DNA from 2 places in the Streptomyces sp. NPDC002156 genome. Region 2 is predicted to be linked to the other one. Evidence: riboswitches for the same ligand, from Rfam matches in the RefSeq annotation. Region 2 holds a riboswitch; the other holds the start of a gene.

Region 1 (7,062 bases), on a different contig from region 2:
CACGACGGTCGGCTCGTCGCTCGCGGTCAGTACGTCCCGGACCGCGGCGACGTCCTCGGCCAGCCCGGGTCCGCCCGCGCCCGCCGCCTCACCCGTCTCCCCGCAGCTCGGCAGGGCGGGTGCCTCGCTGAGGACACCCCGCTCGGCCAGCAGCTCACCGGTTCGGTGCCACCACCACGATCCGTCCCTGACGCATGCCCCGTGCACGAAAACGACCCTCATCACGACCCCTTCGTCTTCCTTCACTCGCGAGCTTCGCTTGCCTCTTAAATGACATTAGACGTACTGGTTATTACGTGAAAAAGTGGCTCGATGGGCAGGCAGCGGCAGCCACAGATCAGGGAGCGGCTGCTCGCCGCGTGCACCGACTACTCGCTCGAACACGGGCTCCCCGACCGGCTGGAGCCGCTGGCCACGGCCGCGGGTACCTCCAGCCGGATGCTGATCTACCACTTCGGAACCCGTGACGGACTGCTCCGCGAGATCCTCGGACAGGCCCGGCAGCGCCAGCTCCAGGCCTTCACCGACCTGATACGCCTGCGACCCGACGAGCCCTACCCGACGACCCTCGCCCGCGCCTGGTCCGCGATCTCCGGGCCGGAAGGCCAGCCCTACCTCCGTATGTTCAGCCGACTGCACGACACCGCGGGCGAGCCCTTGTGGCCAGGCTTCCGGCGGACCGCGACCACCGACTGGCTCGCGCCCCTCGAGGCTGGCATGCGCAGCCTCGGACGCCCCGAGCTGGCCACCGTCGTGCTCGCCGTCATCCGCGGCCTCCTCATGGACCTGGACGCGACCGGCGACGCCCCACGCACACACCGGGCCTTCCATGACTTCCTCAACACGATCGACAGCGCCTGAGAACGTGTCCGTGAGCTGTTCAGGAGGCTTGGCCGGTTGTGGTGACGGGTGAGAGACCGGCGCGCTGCGGAATCGGCGGAGCATACGGGGGCGCGATGGGCAGGCGGTGACCGCAGCCATGCTGCAGGTGGCGGATGTGCACAAGTCGTACGGTCGAGGTGCCAGCGCCGTCCATGCTCTGCGTGGCGTTTCCTTCGAGGTCCCCCGGGGGGACTCGTCGCTCTCAAGGGACGCTCGGGCTCGGGCAAGACCACCCTGCTCAACATCGTCGGTGGTCTGGACGAGCCGGACAGCGGACACGTCACCGTCGACGGGCTGCAGCTGCGGGACCAGGATGAGGACGCCCTCCTCGCGCTGCGCCGGGAGCGCATCGGCTTCGTCTTCCAGTCGTTCCGGCTCATTCCCATCCTCACGGCCGCCGAGAACGTGGGCGTGCCGCTGCGCTTGCGAAGGGCGGACCCGCGCGAGCGGCGGGAGCGCGTCGAACTGCTGCTGTCGCTCGTGGGGCTCGCGGACCATGCCGCGCAGCGCCGGAGCGAGCTGTCGGGCGGGCAGCGCCAGCGCGTCGCCGTCGCCCGCGCCCTGGCCCCGCCCCGCACCCACCCGCCGCGAGATCGACCAGTTCTTCCGCACCATGTACGGCCTGTGACCGGCCTCCGGCAACGGCTGCTCAGTACATGGTGTTGTCGTTGATCGACGTCTCCGGGATGTCCTGGATGACGTCCCAGTGCTCGACGATCCGGCCCTTATCGAACCGGAAGATGTCCATGAGCGCGGCGCCGCGGTCGGTCGCGTCGTACGTCCTCTTGTAGTGCACCGCCACCAGGTTCTTCTCGCCGCCGTCAGCGGCGCACCCTGGGCATCCCCAGCCCGATCCACGAGATGATCTCCCGCTGGATCTCGTTGTTGCCGCCCCCGAAGGTGAAGATCACCGCCGAGCGGTAGCCGCGTTCCAGTTCGCCGTGGAGGATCTCGCCGGCCGAGCCCTCCTTCAGCGCGCCCGGGGCGGCGACGATCTCCAGGAGCCAGGCGTAGGCCTCGCGGCGGGCCTCGGAGCCGTACACCTTGACCGCGGAGGCGTCCTGCGGGGTGAGGGTGCCTTCCTGGACGGCGTTCACCATCTGCCAGTTGAGGAGTTTCATCGCGTCGAGCCTGGTGTGGGTCTGGGCGAGGCGGCGGCGCACCCAGGGCAGGTCGATGACTCGGCGGCCGTCGGCGAGTTTCGTCTCCATCGCCCAGCGCTGTACGTCGTGCAGCGAGCGGATGGCCATGGTGCCGTGTGCGGCGAGGGTGACGCGTTCGTGGTTGAGCTGGTTGGTGATCAGCCGCCAGCCCTGGTTCTCCTCGCCGACGCGGTGGGCGACGGGGACGCGGACGTTCTCGTAGTAGCTGGCGGTGGTGTCGTGCGAGGCGAGGGTGCGGATGAGGGTGCAGGAGTAGCCGGGGTCGGTGGTCGGCATCAGGAGCATGGTGATGCCCTTGTGCGGCGGGGCGTCCGGGTCCGTACGGACGGCGAGCCACACCCAGTCCGCCGTGTCGCCGTTCGTCGTCCAGATCTTCTGGCCGTTGACGACGTACTCGTCGCCGTCCCGTACCGCGCGCGTCTTCAGGGCGGCCAGGTCGGTGCCCGCCTCCGGCTCGCTGTAGCCGATCGCGAAGTCGATCTCACCGGCCAGGATCTTCGGCAGGAAGTACGTCTTCTGCTCGTCACTGCCGTACCGCATGATCGTCGGTCCGACGGTGTTGAGCGCCATGAGCGGCAGCGGTACGCCCGCCTGGGCGGCCTCGTCGAAGAAGATGAACTGTTCCATCGGGGTCAGCCCGCGTCCCCCGTACTCCTGCGGCCAGCCGACGCCGAGCCAGCGGTCGGCGCCGAGGCGGCGGATGGTGTCGCGGTAGAAGCGCTTCTGGGCGGCCGGGTCGCCGAACCGCGAGTAGGCGCGGTCCGGCACCAACTCGGCGAAGTAGGCACGGAGTTCGGTGCGCAGTCGCTGCTGCTCGGGCGTGTATTCGAGATGCACGGCGCCTCCTGCTGGCTCCCCTGGGCCGGACCTGTCGGCGCACACGGTAGAACGTGTTCCAGAAATTGGGAATGGCGGTGCGCGTACGGGTGGGTGCACACATGCCTGAGGGGGTCCCGGACGTCCGGGACCCCCTCACGGCTGGAGCCGCGAACTGCTCAGTGCGCCACAGGAGTTGCCTGCGACTCAGCGCCGCTCGCGCCGACGGCCGCCGTCGCCCTCGGCACCAGCAGCCGTTCCGCCAGCAGGCCGAAGACCAGGCCGAACGCGGTCCACATGGTCGTCTGGATGGCGAGGGTCGCCACGCGGTACTGCCACAGCAGGCTCGCGGAGAAGCCTTCCGGGACCTCGTTGGTGAACGACGGGAGGAACGCGTACGCGAGTCCGACGGCCAGGACGAAGAAGGCGCCCGCGGCGAGGGTCGCGTTCCAGTTGCCCAGGCTCGGCGCGAGCCGCTTGCCCAGGATCACCGCGCCGACGGCCAGCAGCACGCTCAGCGCGACCATCAGGAAGAACAGCGCGGTGCGCTGGTTGAGGGTGTTCTCGTCGCCGACGGCGGGCGGGTTGGCGGGGTACTTGAGGAACGGCACGACGTACACGGCGAGCAGCCCGGCCCCCGCGAGGAGCAGCGCGGTCGCGCGCGGCCCGAAGCGGCCGACCCGGCCGAGCGCGAAGCAGTACGCGAGGGCGGCGATCCCGCCGAACGCGACGCCGTAGACGAGGACACCGGTGCCCAGGCCCGCGGTGGACTGCAGGGCGCGGGAGACGAGTTCCTCGCCGCCGTGCTCGTGCGCGGCATGCGCCTCCTCGAAGGCGATGGCGTCGTCGACGAGCGGCTCGGCCAGGAGGTAGGCGACGACCCAGGCGAGCGCGCCCGCGACAAGGCCCGCGAGCATGCCGCGGACCAGGAGGTTTCTGACAGTGGTGGAGTTCATCGGCTCGTACGTTTCCCTGTCGTCGTCAGTGGCAGGGGAAGCCGAGGAGGTGACGGGCGTCGTGCACCCATTCGTGCACGCCCTCGCCGGACACCAGGGAGGTGGCGCCCTGTTCGGCGCCGACGAAGTAGAGCAGTACCAGCATCAGTACGCCGAAGAAGACCGCCCAGGGGGCGATCGCCCCGATCGGCAGCTTCGCGGGTACGGCGGTGGGGGCAGCGGTCGGCTGAACGGCGGACTGTGCCATGACAGGACCTCCTGGGGGAACTCGCGTCCCGTATCGGTGGTGCGGAGGACGACAGCCACGGGTCTGACTTGCCCCCGGACCGCACCGGGCAGGGTGCGTACGGGGCTTACAGTGGCGCGACCGTGCCGGATTCCCACCGGCTTCCGTCGAACTGTCGTCAATATCGACGAGAACGTACCGCGAAGCGGGGATCCGGCCAAGGGCGCATGGGACGGCGTACGGCGCTCCGGTGCGCCGTACGCTGCCTCAAATTCCGTACATGACAACGACATTGGGGCGGGAATGAGCAGCGCGGGAGCGATTGGATGACGAGCCGAGTGATGTTGATCTCACCGGCGATCAGCGCGGCCCTGCGGGAGGCCCGGTTCGACGACGACTGTTCCCTGGACGAGTCGGGCCTGCGGCTCGCCCGGGCGGCGGCGGGGACGCTGCCGCCGGTCTCCCGGGTCTGGGTCTCCCCCACCGCGCGCTGCCGGGAGACGGCTCGGGCACTGGGCCTCGACTCCGTGTCCGTCCCCGGCCCGGCCGGCCTGGACGCGGGACGCTGGCGCGGTGCGACCCTCACCGAGGTGACGGAGAAGGAACCCGAGGCGCTGGCCCAGTGGCTGACGGACCCCCAGTCGGCCCCGCACGGCGGCGAGTCGGTCCACGCGCTGTGCGACCGGGTCGCACGCTGGCTGGACGACACGGCGGCCCAGGTCGCGGGCCGCTCCGTCGCGGTCGTCGAGCCGGAGGTCGTACGGGCGGTGACGGTACGGGTGCTGGGGGCGCCCGGGTCGGCGTTCTGGCGGATCGACGTTCCGCCGTTGACGGCAACGGAGTTGAGTGGTCGGGCGGGGCGCTGGAACGTACGGGTGGGGTGGCGGCTCGGGGCGCCGCACGGGGAGTACGAGGAGTAGCGGGAGTGCCGGACGAGGGCTCTCTCAGGCGCCACCGTCGCGCACGGCCCCCGGCGTCCCCAGCGTCCGGATGAAGTCCGCGCACGCCTGTGCGCACTCGCGGCATGCCTTCGACGCGTCCTCGGCTCCGAGGTGGTCGTCGAGGATCTGGGCGGTCTCCAGGCAGACCGTGCGGCACCAATCCAGTTGGACGCGGAGCGCGGCCTCGTCCTGGGGTGCCTGTTCGGAGAGCAGGCGGCAGGTCGCGTCGCACACTTCAGCGCACAGGATGCCCTTGCGGCGTGCGAGGGCGTCGTCGGCGGATCCGTCCGGGTCGACGTAGCTCGCGCGCAGTGCGGCCGCCCGTGCGCACTCGGTGCATGCCTGGGCGCAGACGAACCGGTCCTCCAGGAACCGGAAGAGTTCCTCTTGCGAAGGCGAAGACGTATGCGTAGTCGTAGGGGTCACTTCGATCGGGTTGCCGCAACCGGCCCCGACAAACCCGGCCATGCCCTTCCGGGTCAGGTGTCGTAGTCGACGGTCAGGGTCTCCGAGACGGGGAACGACTGGCAGGTCAGGACGTAGCCCGCGGCGACCTCGGCGGGTTCCAGGGCATAGTTGCGGCGCATGTCCGCCTCGCCCGAGGTGACCAGGGCCCGGCAGGTGCCGCAGACGCCGCCCTTGCAGGCGAACGGCAGGTCGGGGCGGGTGCGGGCGGCCCCGTCCAGGACGGTCGTCTCCCGGGACAGCGCGGTCGTCGTGGAGCGGCCGTCGAGGGTGATCGTGACCCGGCTCACCGGACCCTCCACCGCAGCGTCCGTGTGCTGGACCTCGTGGAGCGGCTGATCGTCGGCGTAGAAGAGCTCCTGGTGGACGCGGCCCGCGGGCACGCCCAACTCGGCCAGCAGTTGCTGGGCGTCGCGGACCATGCCGTGCGGTCCGCACAGCCACCAGTGGTCGGTGCCGGGCACGTCGACAAGGCCGGAGAGCAGCGCGGTGAGCCGTTCGGCGTCCAGGCGGCCGGAGAACAGCTCGGCCTCGCGCGGTTCGCGCGACAGTACGTGCCCCAGCTGGAAGCGCGTACGGTACAGGTCCTTCAGGTCCGCGAGTTCGTCGGCGAACATCACGGTGTCCGTACGCCGGTTGCCGTACAGGAGGGTGACCTGTGAGCGGTCGTCGGCGGCCAGGATCGACTCGGCGATCGACATCATCGGGGTGATGCCGGAGCCCGCCGCGATCAGGACATGGCGGCCGGGTGCGGTCAGGTCGGGGGTGAAGGCGCCGGTCGGGGTCATCACGTCGAGCACGTCACCGGGGCGCACCTCGTCGACCAGCCAGGACGAGAACAGGCCGCCGGGCACCACCCGTACGCCGATGCGCGGCTGCTCGCCGGCCGGCGAGCAGATCGAGTACGACCGCCGCTCCTCGTGCCCCTCGAACTCCCGGCGCAGGGTGAGCGACTGCCCGGGCGCGAAGGCGTACTCGGCGGCCAGGCCGTCCGGCACCTCGAAGCCGACGGTGACGGCGTCCGCGCACAGCCGTCGTACGTGGGTGACCTTCAGGGCGTGAAAGACCGGGCGGCGACGGGCTGTTGCCGCCGGGACGGTGACCGGGGAGACGGTCGCGGCCATCAGATCTCCTTGACGTACTCGAACGGCTCGCGGCAGGCGCGGCAGCGCCACAGGGCCTTGCAGGACGTGGCGGCGAACCGGGAGGTCTCCTCCGTGTCCGCCGAGCCGCAGCGGGGGCAGGGCACTGTGCGGCGGGTGGGCAGCAGCGAGAGGGCGACCGGGCCGTGGGGTGCGGCGCCGGGCGGGGCGATGCCGTGCTCGGTGAGCTTGCGGCGGCCCGCCGGGGTGATCCAGTCGCTGGTCCAGGGCGGATCGAGGACGGTACGGATCTCCACGCGCGCGTACCCCGCTGCCCGTAGCCGGGCGGCGACGGCGGCGCGCATCTCGGCCATCGCCGGGCAGCCGGAGTAGGTCGGCGTCAGGCTCGCGACGACCGTGCCGTCCTCGGTCAGTTCGACGCCCCGCAGAACGCCCAGGTCGGCCAGGGTGAGCATGGGCAACTCGGGGTCCGGCACCTGGGCGGCGATCCGCCGAGCGCGCCGGGCATCG
Region 2 (7,062 bases):
CGTGGCCTCCGCGGCGGGCCTGGAGACGGTCGGCCGTGAACTGCGGGACCTCGCCTCGGCGGTCCTGCGACCGGCACCGTCGTCCTATGCCGTCACGGGACGGCTCCTGACCGCATGCGCTCTGCTGCTGCCCGCAGGGCAACGCGCACGCTGGCAGGAGGAATGGAGCGCAGACCTGGCCACCCACGCCACCCGCCACGCCCGCACCCGCTTCACGCTCCGCGTCCTGCTGGGCACGCCCCGACTGTCGATGATGCTGCGCCGCCCCTTACGTCAGGAACCGCGATGACGAGCGGGGCGGCGCGACTGGGTGCCGTCCTCGGGACAGTGGCCGCGTTCGTGACGGCCATGGTGCAGGGAGGGCTGACCGCATGGGCGGCCGGAGCACTCGCCGTAGGCGGACTCGCGTTGGTGGCGGCAGTACTCTTCGTCCCCAGCGAGACACCGGCTCGTCGCCTGTGTCGTCTGCTCCAGGCCTGGCAGACCCCCACGGCCGGTGCCGCCGGACCCGAGCCGAGCCGGCGCCCGGCACCACCTTCCGCTCCGCAGGACGGGCTGTGACTGCCGGGACGCTACGACGGGCCGCTGGCAGCCACGCGGTCGGAAGCGGATCACGACGAACGTGGGCGACAGGGCCTCCAGGCGCCGGATCGCCGTCCAGAGCCTGGCCTCGGCCGCCGCACTGCGCGGCGGCATGAACTCGATGGGCCCGTCTTCCGCGATGCCGGTGCCGGGGGAGGACCACAGGGGAGGAGGAACAGAGATGCTCCCCCGCCCGCAGCCCTTCCCCGGCCTAGGGCGCCTGCCGTCAGGGCGCGGAGAGTTCCTCACGGACCGTGCGGGCTGCCGCGACCAGGTGTTCCAGCGACGCGCGGGTCTCGGGCCAGCCGCGGGTCTTCAGGCCGCAGTCGGGGTTGACCCAGAGGCGCTCGGCTGGGATCGCCTTGAGGCCGGTGCGGAGCAGGTCGGCGGCCTCCTCGGTGCTCGGGACGCGCGGGGAGTGGATGTCGTAGACGCCGGGTCCGGCCTCGCGCGGGTAGCCGTGGGCGGCGAGTTCGCGGGCGACCTGCATGTGGGAGCGGGCGGCTTCCAAGCTGATGACGTCGGCGTCCAGGTCGTCGATCGCCTGGACGATGTCGCCGAACTCGGCGTAGCACATGTGCGTGTGGATCTGGGTGCCCGGCCGGACACCGCCGGTGCTCAGCCGGAACGCCTCCGTGGCCCAGACCAGGTAGGCGGAATGGTCGGCGGCCCGCAGCGGCAGCGTCTCGCGCAGGGCGGGCTCATCCACCTGGATGACCGAAGTCCCGGCTGCCTCAAGGTCGTTGACCTCGTCACGCAGGGCGAGGGCGACCTGGCGGGCGGTGTCGCCGAGAGGCTGGTCGTCGCGGACGAAGGACCAGGCCAGCATGGTGACCGGCCCGGTGAGCATGCCCTTGACCGGGCGTGAGGTGAGGGACTGGGCGTACGTCGTCCAGCGCACCGTCATCGGTTCGGGGCGGGAGATGTCGCCGGCCAGGATCGGCGGGCGGACATAGCGGGTGCCGTAGGACTGCACCCAGCCGTGCCGCGTCGCGAGGTACCCCGTCAGTTGCTCGGCGAAGTACTGGACCATGTCGTTGCGTTCGGGTTCGCCGTGGACGAGGACGTCGATGCCGGTCTTCTCCTGGAAGGCGATCACCTCGCCGATCTCCGTCCTGATGCGATCCTCGTACGCCGCCTGGTCGATCCGGCCCGTCCTCAAGTCGGCGCGGGCGGTGCGCAGTTCGCCGGTCTGCGGGAAGGAGCCGATGGTGGTGGTCGGCAGCAACGGCAGGCGCAGGTGCGCGCGTTGGGTCCTGGCACGCTCGCCGTAGGGCTGTGAGCGGCGGGCGTGGGCGTCCGTGACGGCGGCCGTACGGGCCCGTACGGCGGGGTCGCGGGTGATCGGCGAGGTGGCCCGGGCGGCCAAGTCAGCGCGGTTGGCGGCCAGTTCGCCGGTGATCGCGTCGGTGCCCTGGGAGAGGCCCTTGGCGAGGGCGACGATCTCGGCGGTCTTCTGCCGCGCGAAGGCCAGCCAGCGCAGGATCTGCGGATCGATGTCCTGCTCCAGGGCCGTGTCGAGCGGCACGTGGAGGAGGGAGCAGGACGCCGACACGTCGACCCGGTCGGCCAGGCCGAGCAGGGTGCCCAGCGTCGACAGCGACTTCTCCAGGTCGTTGACCCAGATGTTGCGGCCGTTGACGACCCCGGCGATCAGACGCTTGCCGGGTAGCCCGCCCACGGCCGCGAGGGTGTCGAGGTTGGCGGCCGCGGCGTCGGTGAAGTCCAGCGCGAGTCCGTCGACGGGCGCCTTGGCCAGGACGGGCAGGGCGTCGCCGAGCCGGTCGAAGTAGGACGCGACCAGCAGCTTCGGCCGGTCGGTGAGCCCACAGAGGTCACGGTAGGCGCGGGCGGCGGCGTTCAGCTCGGCCGGAGTGCGGTCCTGGACCAGAGCCGGCTCATCGAGTTGCACCCACTCGGCGCCCGCCGCCCGCAGATCGGCGAGGACCTCGGCGTACACCGGCAGCAGCCGGTCCAGGAGCGTCAGCGGGTCGAAGCCGGCGGCGACACCGGGCGCGGGCTTGGCCAGCAGCAGATAGGTGACGGGACCCACGAGGACGGGGCGGGCGGCGAGGCCCAGCGCCAGGGCCTCGCCCAGCTCGGTGACCTGCTTGGCCGAGTCGGTCGTGAAGACCGTGCCCGGGCCCAACTCCGGGACGAGATAGTGGTAGTTGGTGTCGAACCACTTGGTCATCTCCAGCGGCGCCACGTCCTGCGTGCCCCGCGCCATCGCGAAGTAGCCGTCCAGCGCGTCGGCCTCGACGGCCGCGCGGTGGCGTTCCGGGATCGCGCCGACCATCACGGTCGTGTCGAGGACGTGGTCGTAGTACGAGAAGTCGCCGGTCGGGACCTCGTCGATGCCGGCGTCGGCGAGCCGGCGCCAGTTGGTGGCGCGCAGCTCGGTCGCGGTGGTGCGGAGGGCGTCGGCGCCGGAACGGCCCTTCCAGTAGCCCTCGATGGCCTTCTTCAGTTCCCGGTTCGGGCCCTGACGGGGGTAGCCGTACACGGTGGACCGTGCTGCCGCGGCTGCGGACTTCGCTGTCACGGAAATCTCCTTCGCGAGATATCTCCCTGGGATCCCGGGACGGGACGAGGGCGCGAAGGGAACGACACACCGGGCGGACGCACGACGGCCGTCCCACCGGATATGTACGCCGACCCGCCCACGAGGTCACCGGGATGTCCGCGCACGAGTGCTTCGTACGCGGGCAACGGGCAGGTCTTCGGACTCGCGAGCACGCCCTCCGACCGGAGGACACCTACTGGCCGTCGCTTCCCAGACCCTGTTCACCGGATCCAGTGCGTATGACGGCGGTCGTTCTCGCTCACCGCTGCGGGGCAGTCCCGGATTCCCACCGGGTTCCCTCTTACGACGCATCCCGCCTGGCGGACGGGGCGAACCAGCTGCACGGACCAGCCTAAGGGGCAGCACCCGGGCGCGGTGGATCACGTCCGGCATATGTGACGTGCACCATACGGCTGCCCCGGAACCCGGCCCACATCCGGTCCGACTACTCAACCGGTACGGCGCGATCCGAGCGACGTCGTACGACGTGACTTGGAGACGCGGTTGATGGACGAGTCCCGGCAATCCTCCTTATCCAGTGCGGGTGCGGTCCTGCGGAGAGCGGCGCCCCCGCCCGCACTCTGCGGCTTCCTCCTGCTGCTGGCCCTGATCTTCACGGTGTCCTACGCCGCCGGGACCGCCTCCGGACCCGTCGCGCCCGGCATGCATGACACCGGCACAGGCACGGGCGGCGGCGGTACCGGCGAGATCGACGACCTGGACGACATGGGCGACATGGACATGAGCGGAGGAGGCAACTGATGGGTGCCGAACCCACGACCGTCCTGGTGACCACCGATCTGACCGTCGGCGGCATGACCTGCGCGGCCTGCGTCACCCGCGTCGAGAAGAAGCTCGGCAGGCTGGACGGCGTCACGGCCACCGTGAATCTCGCCACCGGGCGGGCCCGGGTGAGCCACCCTGCGGACGTCAGCCCCGACGAACTCGTCGCGACCGTGGAGAAGGCCGGCTACACGGCCGCCCTCCCCGAACCGCCCAGGAAACGGCAGGCCACGGACGACGGTGAGCCAGAGGAGACGACGCGCGAACGGGACCGGCTGGCCGTGACGGCCCTGCTCGCGGTGCCCGTGCTGGTCCTGTCGATGGTGCCCGCGCTCCAGTTCAGCAACTGGCAGTGGCTGTGCTTCGTACTGGCCGCGCCCGTCGCCGTGTGGGGCGCCTGGCCCTTCCACGAGCGGGCGGTACGGGGACTGCGGCACTCCGCCGCGACCATGGACACCCTGGTCTCGCTGGGCGTCGTGGCGTCCTTCGCCTGGTCGGCGTACGCGCTCTTCCTCGGTGGTGCCGGCGCCCCCGGCATGCGGATGCCGTTCACGCTCCTGCCGTCCGCCTCCGACGGCGTCGCCCACATCTACCTCGAAGCGGCTGTCGGCGTACCGCTGTTCGTGCTCGCGGGCCGCTTCCTGGAGGCGCGGGCCCGGCACGGGACCGGGGCGGCACTGCGGTCGCTGGCCAGGCTCGCCGCCAAGGAGGTGTCGGTCCGGGAGGACGGCGGCTCCGAACGGCTCGTCCCCATCGAGGAGTTGACGGTCAGTCAGGTCTTCGTCGTGCGGCCGGGGGAGCGGGTCGCCACCGACGGCGAGGTGGCCGAGGGAAGTTCGGCCGTGGACCTGTCCCTGGTCACGGGGGAGAGCGAACCGGTCGAGGTCGGGCCCGGCTCGGCCGTGGTCGGCGGTGCCGTCAACGCGGGCGGGCTGCTGCTCGTACGCGCAACGGCCGTCGGCGCCGACACCCAACTCGCCCGCATCACCCGGCTGGTGACAGAGGCTCAGGCCGGCAAGGCGCGTGCCCAGCGGCTGGCCGACACGGTGGCCGGTGTCTTCGTGCCCGTCGTGCTGGCGCTGGCCGCGACCGTGCTCGGGTTCTGGCTGGGCGCCGGGGCCGATCCGCAGGCGGCGATCACCGCGTGCGTGGCCGTCCTGGTCGTGGCCTGCCCGTGCGCGCTGGGCCTCGCGACCCCGACCGCGCTGATGGCCGCGACCGGCCGGGGCGCTCAGCTGGGTGTCCTCGTCACCGGTCCGCAGGCGCTGGAGGGGCTTCAGCACATCGACGCCGTCGTCCTCGACAAGACCGGCACGCTGACCTCGGGACACATGACCGTCGCCCGGGTCACCGCCGTACCGGACGGGCTCGGACGCGACGAGTTGCTGCGCCTGGCGGGGGCCGTCGAGTCGGGCTCGGAACACCCGCTGGGCCGGGCTGTCACCGCGTACTCCCGGCGGGAGTCGGGTGAGCAATGGCTGCCGGAGGTGAGTGACTTCGGTGCCCTGCCGGGGCGGGGTGTCCGCGGCCGGGTCGAGGACCGGCTGGTCGAAGTCCTCGCGCCGGACGACGAGTTGCCCGCCGCGCTCGCCGATGCTCTGGCCGTGGCCGAAGCCGCCGCCCACACCCCCGTGCTGGTCCGGGTGGACGGTACGTCCGAGGCGCTGATCGAGATCGGTGACGTCGTACGACCCGGCAGCTACCGTGCCGTCGAACGGTTGCGGCGCCTCGGTGTGCACCCCGTGCTCGCCACCGGCGACCGCGAGGCGCCCGCCCGTGCCGTCGCGTCCGCCCTGGGCATCGACGAGGTGCACACCCGCCTCACACCCGAGGGCAAGGCCGAACTCGTCCTGGACCTCCAGGAACAGGGCTACCGGGTCGCGGTCGTCGGGGACGGCGTGAACGACGCCGCCGCGCTGGCCGGCGCCGACCTCGGGATCGCGATGGGCAGCGGTACGGACGTCGCCATCGGGGCCGCCGACGTCACGCTGGTGCGCGGAGACATCGAGGCCCTCGCGGACGCGGTCCGGCTCGCCCGGCGCACGCTGGGCACGATCCGCGTCAACCTGGTGTGGGCCTTCGGCTACAACGTCGTCACCGTCCCGCTGGCCATGGTCGGTCTGCTCAACCCGATGCTCGCCGCGGCCGCCATGTCCGCCAGCTCGGTGCTCGTCGTCGCCAACAGCCTGCGGCTGCGCGCCTGGCAGCCCTCACCCGCCTCCCGGAGACACACCCCATGAGCGACCGATCCCCTTGGCGGCCGACGCGCCGTCGGCTCACCGACGCCCTGCTCGCCGCGCTCGCGCCCGTCGGCGTGTGCGGCCTCGCCCTCGGCGGTCTGAGCACCTGGACGGCGTACGGCAACGCCGGCACCCCGCCGCGCGTCGCGGTCACCGAGGGCCGGATGTTCCTGCCCACCGGAGACACCCCGGAGACGGCGGCCTTCTTCCGGATCGTCAACAGCGGGGGATCGGCCGACCGGTTGCTGAAGGTGACGTCCGCCGGGGTCGGGAAGGGGGCCCTCACCCTCAGCCGCCACCTGATGACCGGCGCGCGCACCGCTTCCGCGGAGACGGTGACCTCGGCCGAGATCCCCGCCGGAGACCGCCTCGCCATGTCCCCGGACGGCCTCGACGTGATCGTGCCGGTCAGGGCCGGCTGGCAACCCGGTGACCTCGTCTCCTTCACCCTGCACTTCGAGCACAGCGGAGCGGTGAGGACGCTGGCGGTGGTGGTCCGCCCGGGCGAGGACGGGGCGTAACTCCGGTTCCCGGCCTCAATGTTCGCCCACGGTCCTGGCTGGTTCCCGTCAAGTGCCGTCGCAGCAAAGGAAAATGGGCCGTGGACGCGGGAACTCGAACCCGCTCGCGGCCGACTACTGGTTCGGCAGGGCGTCCTGTCACCCGCCGGCCACCGTGTGCAAGAGGAAGGTTCTGGACAATGCCCGGAAAATAGCCGCGACTTTGCCCGGTATTCCTGAAGTCCGCTTTTCGTCAGTCGCCATTCGGTGGTCGCCGACTGTCGGATTTCAGTGCTGCCCTGAATTATCGTGAACGCCCGTAGTGCGTCGAGAAGTTGGGCATTCCCAAGCCCGATCCGTGCTGCTACGGTGACTCGAAATTATCGACCTG

Evidence for each region. Region 2 has a riboswitch for cobalamin ahead of metE (5-methyltetrahydropteroyltriglutamate--homocysteine S-methyltransferase). Riboswitches for the same ligand answer to the same signal wherever they lie in the genome.
Region 1: it holds a riboswitch for cobalamin, as region 2 does, so the genes downstream of both, ACWCRB_RS19700 (CbtB domain-containing protein) here and metE (5-methyltetrahydropteroyltriglutamate--homocysteine S-methyltransferase) in region 2, are expected to answer to the same signal.

The regions. Positions count from the first base shown of each region.
Region 1 is NZ_JBSFDA010000044.1:10,974-18,035, forward strand. It holds gene ACWCRB_RS19670 (alpha/beta hydrolase) at 1-222, opposite strand, end outside; gene ACWCRB_RS19675 (TetR/AcrR family transcriptional regulator) at 313-861, shown strand; partial or broken gene ACWCRB_RS19680 (ABC transporter ATP-binding protein) at 980-1,449, shown strand; gene ACWCRB_RS19685 (nuclear transport factor 2 family protein) at 1,532-1,678, opposite strand; gene ACWCRB_RS19690 (acyl-CoA dehydrogenase family protein) at 1,704-2,882, opposite strand; gene ACWCRB_RS19695 (CbtA family protein) at 3,041-3,817, opposite strand; gene ACWCRB_RS19700 (CbtB domain-containing protein) at 3,843-4,064, opposite strand; cobalamin riboswitch at 4,102-4,234, opposite strand; gene ACWCRB_RS19705 (histidine phosphatase family protein) at 4,370-4,963, shown strand; gene ACWCRB_RS19710 (ferredoxin) at 4,988-5,410, opposite strand; gene paaE (1,2-phenylacetyl-CoA epoxidase subunit PaaE) at 5,464-6,573, opposite strand; gene paaD (1,2-phenylacetyl-CoA epoxidase subunit PaaD) at 6,573-7,062, opposite strand, start outside.
Region 2 is NZ_JBSFDA010000004.1:25,706-32,767, forward strand. It holds gene ACWCRB_RS03200 (HD domain-containing protein) at 1-289, shown strand, start outside; gene ACWCRB_RS03205 (hypothetical protein) at 286-561, shown strand; gene metE (5-methyltetrahydropteroyltriglutamate--homocysteine S-methyltransferase) at 809-3,127, opposite strand; cobalamin riboswitch at 3,280-3,502, opposite strand; gene ACWCRB_RS03215 (hypothetical protein) at 3,656-3,910, shown strand; gene ACWCRB_RS03220 (heavy metal translocating P-type ATPase) at 3,910-6,171, shown strand; gene ACWCRB_RS03225 (copper chaperone PCu(A)C) at 6,168-6,692, shown strand.